Regions from separate parts of the Stenotrophomonas sp. YJH_SMC_33 genome, predicted to be linked through region 2. Evidence: predicted binding sites of a transcription regulator. Region 2 holds the regulator's gene; each other region holds the start of a gene.
What was found. The regulator FliA, encoded in region 2, starts transcription of late flagellar genes. The targets are predictions, from matches to a motif close to TAAAGTTTNNCNNNCNNNGGCCGATAA.
Positions count from the first base shown of each region.

Region 1: the regulator FliA is predicted to act here: its motif matches at 1,639-1,665, upstream of AC5P9W_RS08390 (methyl-accepting chemotaxis protein).
Region 3: the regulator FliA is predicted to act here: its motif matches at 1,365-1,391, upstream of AC5P9W_RS02020 (methyl-accepting chemotaxis protein).

Region 1 is NZ_JCAFVJ010000004.1:23,468-26,734, reverse strand. Features, by position in the region: gene mnmA (tRNA 2-thiouridine(34) synthase MnmA) at 1-919, shown strand, start outside; gene hflD (high frequency lysogenization protein HflD) at 916-1,530, shown strand; gene AC5P9W_RS08390 (methyl-accepting chemotaxis protein) at 1,694-2,884, shown strand; gene AC5P9W_RS08385 (hypothetical protein) at 2,983-3,198, shown strand; gene AC5P9W_RS08380 (hypothetical protein) at 3,266-3,267, shown strand, end outside.
Region 2 is NZ_JCAFVJ010000018.1:31,755-35,021, forward strand. Features, by position in the region: gene AC5P9W_RS18845 (MinD/ParA family ATP-binding protein) at 1-882, shown strand, start outside; gene flhF (flagellar biosynthesis GTPase FlhF) at 1-8, shown strand, start outside; gene AC5P9W_RS18850 (RNA polymerase sigma factor FliA) at 879-1,622, shown strand; gene cheY (chemotaxis response regulator CheY) at 1,680-2,072, shown strand; gene AC5P9W_RS18860 (protein phosphatase CheZ) at 2,072-2,677, shown strand; gene AC5P9W_RS18865 (chemotaxis protein CheA) at 2,680-3,267, shown strand, end outside.
Region 3 is NZ_JCAFVJ010000001.1:425,051-428,317, forward strand. Features, by position in the region: gene AC5P9W_RS02020 (methyl-accepting chemotaxis protein) at 1-1,336, opposite strand, end outside; gene AC5P9W_RS02025 (arylamine N-acetyltransferase family protein) at 1,540-2,379, shown strand; gene AC5P9W_RS02030 (VOC family protein) at 2,445-2,816, opposite strand; gene AC5P9W_RS02035 (transporter substrate-binding domain-containing protein) at 2,899-3,267, shown strand, end outside.

The DNA.
Region 1 (3,267 bases), on a different contig from region 2:
CTGGCAGGGTGTGTTCGAGCACTTCCTGGCCGAGTACGCCGCTGGCCGCACGCCGAACCCGGACGTGCTGTGCAACCGCGAGGTGAAGTTCAAGCATTTCCTGGATGCCGCCCGCGAGCTGGGCGCCGAGCGCATCGCCACCGGCCATTACGCGCGCGTAGCCCAGCGCGGTGGCCAATGGCTGCTGCTGCGTGGCGCCGACCGCTCCAAGGACCAGAGCTACTTCCTGCACCAGCTGGGCCAGGCGCAGCTGGCAGCGACCCTGTTCCCGATCGGCGACCTGGAAAAGACCGACCTGCGCCGGATTGCGCGCGACGTCGGCCTGCCGACCCACGCCAAGAAGGATTCCACCGGCATCTGCTTCATCGGCGAGCGCGACTTCCGCGACTTCCTCGGTCGCTACCTGCCGGCCAAGCCTGGGCAGATCGTGGACCCGGCCGATGGCACCGTGATCGCCGAACACCCGGGCGTGTTCTATTTCACGCTGGGTCAGCGCGAGGGCCTGAACATCGGCGGCGTACGCGGCCGCCCGGCCGCACCGTGGTACGTGGTCGGCAAGGATGTGGCCAGCAACGTGCTGTACGTCGACCAGGACCGCGACAGCAAGTGGATGCTTTCCAACCGGCTGCGTTCGGAAACCGCGCACTGGATCGCCGGCTCGCCGCCGGCACGGCGCTTCGAATGCACCGCCCAGACCCGCTACCGCCAACCTGACGAGCCGTGTACGGTCCAGGTGCTGGACGATGGCAGCGTGCTGGTCACCTTCGCGCGCCCGCAGCGTGCCGTTACCCCCGGTCAATCGCTGGTGCTGTATGACGGTGATGTGTGCCTGGGTGGCGCGGTGATCGCCGCCACCGATGCGCCGCTGGAACAGCGCCTGCGCACCACCCCTTCCCCTTTTGAGGTATCCGCTGCATGAGTTTCACTGTCGACGACCGCGTCCTGGCCCTGGCCGGCATTGCCCAGGCCCTGCAGCAGGTCCGCCGCATCGCCGATACCGGCCATTCCGACGCCGCCGCCGTGCGCACCGCCGTGGACAGCGTGTTCCGCGTGGATGCGTCCTCGCCGCAGGCGGTGTTCGGAGACCGCCATGCACTGAAGGCCGGGCTGCGCCTGCTGCACAACTACTTCCGCAACCAGGGCCAGGATCCGATCCTGCCCAAGCTGGCCCTGTCGGTGCTGCAGCTGGAGCGCCGCTTCGTTCAGGATGGCGCCACGGTGAACAAGGTCGCCTCGGGCATCGAGCGCGCCCAGCGCCAGGCCGCCGAGCTGGGCGACAGCGGCCACCCGGATGTGCTGGCCAGCCTGGGCAGCCTGTACGCGGACACCATCAGCCACCTCAAGCCGCGGGTGATGGTGCAGGGCAACCCGCACTACCTGGGCCAGGCTGGCGTGGTGGCCGAGATCCGCGCCCTGCTGCTGGCAGCGGTGCGCTCGGCGGTGCTGTGGCGGCAGCTGGGCGGCAGCTACTGGGACTTCCTGTTCGGCCGCAAGGCGATGATCGAGGCGGTGGACCGCCAGCTGGCGTAAGCGCATGGGGTCCGGGCGCTTTTCCATGGAAAAGGGAATCGGACACCGAATCACCGCCAGCGCCGGAAAACCGGTGCATTCAGAATGCACTTCGGGGCACATCGACGTTAAAGAGAAAGGGGGTACGGCCGATACATCCTCCGTGCACCTCCCGAGAACGTCCATGTACTCACGCATTTTCATCCGTCTGGCCGCCCCCCTGGCTCTGACCCTGCTGCTCCCCTTCGCCATCGGTTTCGAATGGCCGGCCGCCCTGCGCTGGGCGATCCTGACCACGATGACGCTGAGCTGGCTCGGCTTTGCGTGGTGGACCACCCGCGCCCAGGCGCACCGTTCCCCGGAACATGCCCGTGTCCTGCGTGAGCAGGACCAGCTGCTGACCGAACTGCGCAATTTCGTCGGCAACGAGATCGACGGTTCGCGCGGCGAAGTGGAACGCGCCCGTGACCTGATCCGCCAGGCCGTCTCCAGCCTCGGTGGCAGCTTCGATGCGATGAACCGCAAGTCGCGCCAGCAGAGCCAGGCCCTGTCGCGCATCGTCGACCGCGCCGGTGATGAAGGCAACGCCGGCCTCGACGTTGCCCGTTTCGCCCAGCACGCCAGCCACCGCATGGAGCAGCTGGTGGAAGCGCTGGAACAGGTCAGCGGCCAGAGCAGCACCACCGTGCAGCACATCGACCAGATGGCGCAGCACCTGGATGGCATCTTCGCGCTGCTGGAAGACGTCAAGTCGATCGCCGACCAGACCAATCTGCTGGCGCTGAACGCGGCCATCGAAGCGGCGCGTGCCGGTGAAGCCGGTCGTGGCTTCGCCGTGGTCGCCGACGAAGTGCGCAACCTGTCCGAGCGCTCGACCACCTTCAACGAGCAGATCCGCAAGCTGGCACACAGCTCCAAGGACGCCATTGCCAAGGTGCGCGAGACGGTCTCGCACATGGCCTCGCGCGACATGGACCGCTCCCGCGAAGCACGCCAGGAAGCGGCGGCGATGCTCGACAACGTCGCGCAGATCAACGCGTCGCTGGGCGACGGCATGCGTGAAGTGTCCGAGTGCGCCCGTGCGATCGATGGCAGCGTGGCCGAGGCCGTGCGCGCCCTGCAGTTCGAGGACATCGCCACCCAGGCCCTGGGCGGCGTGCACACCCACCTGGACCGCCTGACCGCGATCAACCGCGAAGCGGTGGCCCTGCAGGAGCTGCTGCACCGCAATGGCGGCGTGTTCGACGAAGAGATCGCCACCGCCCTGCAGCGCACCGGCAACCGCCTGCGCGAACTGCGCAGCGAATGGGAACGCCCGCCGCACAAGCCGGTTGCCCAGCAGAGCATGGGCGCCGGCACCGTCGAGCTGTTCTGATCCTGATGTCCGCTGCCCTCGCCAGCAGCCCGCAAGGCCCCGGTTCGTCCGGGGCCTTTGCCTGTAACCCGCCATTGGATGCATCCTGTACGCGCACCATGACCCTGATCCGCGCCTTGCCCGCCCTCACCGACACCGAACGCCCGCGCAACGCGAGCGTGCGTGAGCAGCTGCAACAGCTGGAGGATGTGGCACGCGAGGAGATCCGCGAGCTGCAGCAACTGGCGGACGCGCGCCCGGCCCCGTCGCGGGCGGACGAGGCGCTGCTGGGCCTGGCCTGGGATCTCGGGCTGGATGGGGATGCGCTTAAGTAGATCCACGCCATGCGTGGATGGGCCGTCGCGCATGGCATGATCCACCGGTACCCTTCATGGAAGACCGAT
Region 2 (3,267 bases):
TCGCGTGAGTACGCCAAGCTGACCAAGACCTTCCCGCTGTCGGCCACCCGCAGCGAGCCGCTCGGCCCTGTGCGCACCATCGCGGTGACCGGCGGCAAGGGCGGCGTGGGCAAGACCAACGTCTCGGCCAACCTGGCTGTGGCGCTGGCGGGCATGGGCAAGCGCACGCTGCTGCTGGACGCCGACCTGGGCCTGGCCAACATCGACGTGATCCTGGGCTTGAACCCCACCTTTACGCTGGCCGACCTGGTGGCCGGCCGCTGCTCGCTGGACGACGTCATCGTCGAAGGCCCGAACGGCGTGCTGGTGGTCCCGGCCGCTTCCGGCCGCCGGCACATGGCCGAGCTGGCCCCGGCCGAGCATGTCGGCCTGGTCAACGTGTTCTCCGAACTGGAACGCGAGCTGGACATCATGGTGGTCGATACCGCCGCCGGCATCACCGACGGCGTGCTGACCTTCTGCCAGGCCGCGCAGGACACCGTGGTGGTGGTCTGTGACGAACCGGCCTCGATCACCGACGCCTACGCACTGATCAAGGTGCTGTCGCGCGAGCGCGGCGTGGACCGCATCCAGGTGGTGGCCAACATGGTGCGCGATCCCAACGAGGGCCGCGTGCTGTACGAAAAGCTGACCCGCGTGTGCGAGAAGTTCCTCGCCGATGTCTCGCTGAACTACCTGGGCTGCGTGCCGCAGGACGACTGGCTGCGCCTGTCGGTGCAGCGCCAGCAACCGGTGGTGAAGGCCTACCCGTCCAGCCCGGCCGCGCTGGCGATCACCGAGATCGCGCGCCGCACCGCACGCTGGCAGGCGCCGACCGAACCGCGTGGCGGCGTCGAGTTCTTCCTCGAGCGCATTCTCAAGCAGCGCGGGGTGGCCGCATGAAAGGCGCAGCCCAGTACCGGGAGGTCCAGCGCTCGGCGGCCAACGAGGTCATCTCCCAGCACTCGGACCTGGTGCGGCGCATCGCCCACCACCTGGCCGCACGCCTGCCGGCGAGCGTGGAGGTGGACGACCTGATCCAGGCCGGCATGATGGGGCTGATCGAAGCGTCGCGCAGCTACGACGCCGACCAGGGCGCCTCGTTCGAGACCTACGCCTCGATCCGCATCCGCGGTTCGATGATCGACGAGATCCGCCGTGGCGACTGGGTGCCGCGCTCGGTGCATCGCCGCGCACGCGACGCCGCTGCCACCATCCGCCGCCTGGAACAGAGCACCGGCCGTGCCGCCAGCGCCACCGAAGTGGCCGCCGCGATGGAGATGCCGCTGCCCGAATACCTGCGGCTGATGGAAGACGCCGCGCGTGGCCAGGTGCTGAGCCTGGAGTCACGCATCGAGGACCAGGGCGAGCTGGACACCGTCGCCCAGGGCGGCCCGACCCCGCAGCAGGTGCTGGAGCGCGGCGAGTTCGGCCGCGAGCTGGGCAAGGCCATCGGCCACCTGCCCGAGCGCGAACAGCTGGTGCTCTCGCTCTATTACGAGCAGGAACTGAACCTGAAGGAGATCGGCGCGGTGCTCGGCGTGAGCGAGTCGCGGGTCTGCCAGATCCACGGCCAGGCCGTGCTGCGCCTGCGTGGACGATTGAAGATTTTCGAGGCGGCCGACGCCGGCCTGGAAGAGTGAACATGCCCGAGGCGGCTGCCCCCGGCCACCCGGAATGAACAACAAAGGAACTCTGCTTTGAACAAGAACATGCGCATCCTGATCGTCGACGACTTCTCGACCATGCGTCGCATCGTCAAGAACCTGCTGGGCGATCTTGGCTTCACCAATACCGCCGAAGCCGAGGACGGGCATGCCGCGCTGTCGCTGCTGCAGAGCCAGTCCTTCGATTTCGTCGTCACCGACTGGAACATGCCGGTGATGACCGGCATCGAGCTGCTCAAGGCGATCCGCGCCGATGCCAAGCTGAAGACCCTGCCAGTGCTGATGGTCACTGCCGAAGCCAAGCGCGAACAGATCATCGAGGCCGCCCAGAACGGCGTGAACGGCTACATCATCAAGCCCTTCACCGCGCAGACGCTGGAAGAGAAGCTCGGCAAGATCTTCGAACGCCTGGCGGCCAGCGCCTGATGGATACCACGGTCGACAAGAACGCCCTGGCCCTGCGCCTGCAGGAAGCCCTGGACGCACTGGAGTCCGGTGACGAAGCTGCCTGGCGGCAACGCATCGACGGACTGGTCGCGCTGCGCACGCAGCCGATGATGAGCGGCCTGTCGCGGCTGGCCCGCGAGCTGGGACAGGCGCTGGGTGAACTGCCGACCGTGCCCAGCGAGGCCGGTGAGCTGGATGACGCCTGCGCGCGCCTGGACCACGTGGTGGCGATGACCGAACAGGCCACCCACCGCACCCTGGACCTGGCCGAGGAATGCCGCAGCCTGACCGAACAGCTGCGTGCCGAAGGCCTGCAGCCAGGCCAGGACGCGCAGCTCGAGCGCATCCGCCACAACCTGACCGAGATCGCCCTGACCCAGAGCTACCAGGACCTGACCGGGCAGATCATCCGCCGCGTGGTCGGCATTGTCCGCCGCGTCCACGAAGGCTTCGGCGCACTCGGCCTGCCGCCGGAACAGCATCGCACCGACCCGGCACTGGCCGGGCCGGCACTGAAGGGACTGGACCGCCACGCGGTCTCGCAGAACGACGCCGACGACCTGTTGTCGGATCTGGGGCTGTAAGCATGAGCGCGGTATCCGACGACATCACTGCCGATTTCATCATCGAGGCGCAGGAGATCCTGGACCGCCTCGGCGAACAGCTGGTGTCGCTGGAGCAGGCACCGCAGGACAGCGACCAGCTCAATGCGGTGTTCCGCGGCTACCACACGCTCAAGGGCGGCGCCGGCTTCCTCGGCGTCACTGCCATGGTCGAGCTGTGCCACGCCGCTGAGGAGGCGCTGGGCGCGGCGCGCGCCGGCCAGGCCGTGCTGCAGGCCCACCACTTCGACGCGGCCCAGCAATCACTGGATTACCTGCAGTCGATGCTGGACGCCGTGTCGTCCGGCACCGAGCCGGGCTATGCGCCGCCGGACCTGATCGCCCAGTTCGACGTGCACGGGGGTGCCGTGGCTGCGCCCGCCGCCGCCGCAGCACCCGCCGCGGGGGGCAGCGACCTGATCACCGACGACGAATTCGAGGCGCTGCTCGACCAGCTGCACGGTGGCAATGCTCCGACTGCGATCGCGCCGGCAAAAAAAGCCGACGACGGCCTGATCAGCGAGGACGAGTTCGAAGCCCTGCTCGACCAGTTGCACGGTGGCGCCGCACCG
Region 3 (3,267 bases), on a different contig from region 2:
GGCTGGCCAACGCCGGATGCAGGCGTACCGCGTCGCTGCCCACCAGCGCTTCGTTCGGCAGTTCAAGCAGCTGCAGCAATGCCGGGTTGGCGTAGGCGACCTGCCCTTCCGCATCGATCACCATCAGGCCGGTCTGCGCGCTATCCAATGCCTGGCGCACGCGGGTGTTGCCGCGGGCCACCGCACGCTCGATCTCGATGCGCGCGCGCAGGCGCTGCTGCATGTCGACCAGGCGCTGGGCCAGTTGGCCGATCTCGTCGTTGGCGTTGTAGACGCGCAGGGTGGTGTCGAGGCGGTCGTCGGCGATGTCGCTGGCGAAGCGCAGGGTGTCCTGGATCGGCCGGCGCACCGCACGCAGCACCAGCACCAGGCTGGTGATCAGCACGCCGGCCACCAGCAGCAGGGTCAGTGCGAACAGCACGCTCATGGTGCGCGCGCCGGCCTGCTGGCGTGCCTGCGCCCTGGCCAGCGCCGCCACCTGCGCCCGCTGGAATGCGGCCAGTGCAGGCGCTACGTCCGCAGCGGCACCCAGCAGCGACTGCGCTTCCACATCCAGGCCGACACGGGCAGCGGCATACCCCAGCAATGCGGCCTGATACGCCTCCATCCCGGTGCGCAGGGTGTCCTGCACATCCGCAGGCAGGCCCGCCAGCGCGAGGTCGAACGGCAGCTTCTCCTCGCTGGCGCGGTCGGCGTGGGTGGAATCACCGTCGAGCAGCAGCAGTGCCTCCTGCCTTCGCATCTTCTGCAGGGACAGCGCCAGCGCGGGCCGTTGCTGCACATCCACCTGCGCCTGCAGAGTGTCGGCGGCCTGCTGCAGCTGCGCAGCGAGGCCGGCATCACCACGGCCCATCTCGTCGACCCGTTCGAACAGGGCGGCCACACCCTGCGAGAACGCGTCGGCGGCTTCGGTCAGCGCCTGCAGGGCCTTGCGCCGGCCAGCATCCATCGGCATCGCGCGCAGCGCCTGCAGATCGGTCTGCAACGCCTTCTGCGTGGCCAACAGCTGCGCGCGGTCGGCATCATCGAAACTGCGTGCATACTGGGCCTGCAGGCGACGCGCTTCGGCCACCCGCGTGGACAGGCTGGCAGCCAGATCGCTGCCGCGCTGGTAGCTGGCCTGGCTGCGCGCAGCCAGTGCGTTGGCATGGCCAGTCCAGGCGTAGACAGCAGCGATCGCCACCAGGCCCAGGCCGCAGATCCACAGTGTGGCCTTGAGCTTGTTGGCCACGCTGAGCCGATGTGGCTGCAGCCAGCGCAGCAGCCCAGGGGACGCCGAGTGCAACGCAGCAAGGCGCGTGCGCAGGGACCGGAGGTGGGGGACAACGGCCGACATGACAGACTCCAGGCGGAAAGACGCATCTGTATCGGCCTGACTCAGGACAACTTTAGGGCTTTCTTCGTCTGCGTCCCCCCATCGCTGGTGGACGCGGCCTTTGTACCGGGTGCAGGCGACGGAGGCATGACACGGCCGCCGCGCTTGACCTCAACCCCGGTTGGGGGAGCACAGTGGGCATCCCTCCCCCGCCCGGTGTCTCCATGACGACGCTCGATGTCCCCCGCTACCTGCAGCGCCTGCAGCTGGATGCACCGCCACCGCGGACCCTGGCCGGCCTGACCTTGCTGCAGCAGCGCCACAACGCACTGCTGCCGTTCGAAACCCTCAGCTGCCTGCTGCGCGATGCAGTACCGATCGACCTGGACAGCGTGCAGCGCAAGCTGCTCGACGACCGTCGTGGCGGCTACTGCTTCGAACTCAATGGCGGCCTGCTGGCACTGCTGCAGGCGCTGGGCTTCGATGCACAGCCGTTGAGCGCGCGCGTGCTGCTGGCCGCCCAGGACGGCGAACTGACCGCACGCACCCACCTGCTGCTGCGCGTGCAGGTGGACGGCGATGACTGGCTGGTGGATGCCGGTTTCGGCAGCCTGACCCCGACCGTGCCGCTGCGCCTGCATGATCCGCAGCCACAGGCCACGCCGCACGAGCGCTACCTGCTGCGCCGACTGCCTGGCAACGGTGATTTCGTGCTGTCGGCCGAGTCCCACGATGGCTGGCGGGCGATGTATCGGTTCGACCGGCAGGCGCCGGCACCAATCGACAACGTGGTGGGCAACTGGTACGTGTGCACCCATCCCGATTCCAGCTTCCCCGGCCAGCTGCGCGCATCGCTGACCGGGCCGGACTGGCGCCGCACGATCGGCAGCGGCAACTACACCGAGTACCGCCCCGGCCAGGTACCGGACAAGCGTCCGCTGCACGATGTTGCCGACGTGCGCGAGGTACTGCAGCAACGCTTCGGCATGCAGTTGCCCGAAGACCCGCGGCTTGACCCGGCGATCAATGACTGGCTGCAGCGCTCACGCGCCGAAACCTTGTAGCGCCGAGCCCATGCTCGGCTGAGCTTGGGCTGCTGGGTCAACAGCAGCCGAGCATGGGCTCGGCTCTACGCAACCGCGCGCGCCTGCAGCGCGATACGGTTGCCTTCACTGTCGAAGATCTCGGCCACGCGCCAGTCGCCCGCGTCGGCCGGTCCGAAGCGCAGCGCAGCGCCCGCTTGCAGTGCACGCTCCAGGCTCACGTCCAGGTCATCGACGCCGATGTAGATGCGCGCACCGTGGACGGAGGGCAGATAGTCGGCCCCCCGCACCAGCGCCATGCTGGCACCGGCGGCCTCATCGGAAAACGGCAGGTAGGCCATCCGGCAGTCGTGCTGCAGGATCGGTTCGTCCACCGCCACCTGCAGCCAGTGCTGGTAGAACGTGATGGCCCGGGCCAGGTCAGTGACCGGTATCTCGACGTGCAGGATGGGGTTCATGTCCGCAGGATAACCGGATACTGACACTGCCTTGCAGGTCCGTACTGGCATGCTGAACCGCCCTTTCCCCGCGGAGTCCTGCATGTCCCTGGCCGATCATCGTGGTGCGCTGGCACCGCTGGGCTTCCTGCGCGTGGCCATCAACCTGGGCAACCCTGTGCTGGCACAGGGCGATGCGCGCTCACCGCGCGGTCCATCACTGGAACTGGCGACCGCGTTGGCGCAACGGATGGGCGTGCAGGCCCGCTTCACCTGCCACGACGCCGCAGCCTCGGTGGTTGCCGCGGCCGCCGAAGATGCCTGGGATCTGGCCTTCCTGGCGATCGATCCGGCGCGTGCCGACCGCATCGCCTTCAGCGCCCCCTATGTGGAGATCGAAGGCACCTACCTGGTGCGCGAGGACAGCCCTGCGCAACAGGTGGCCGACCTCGACCGCGAGGGGCTGCGCATC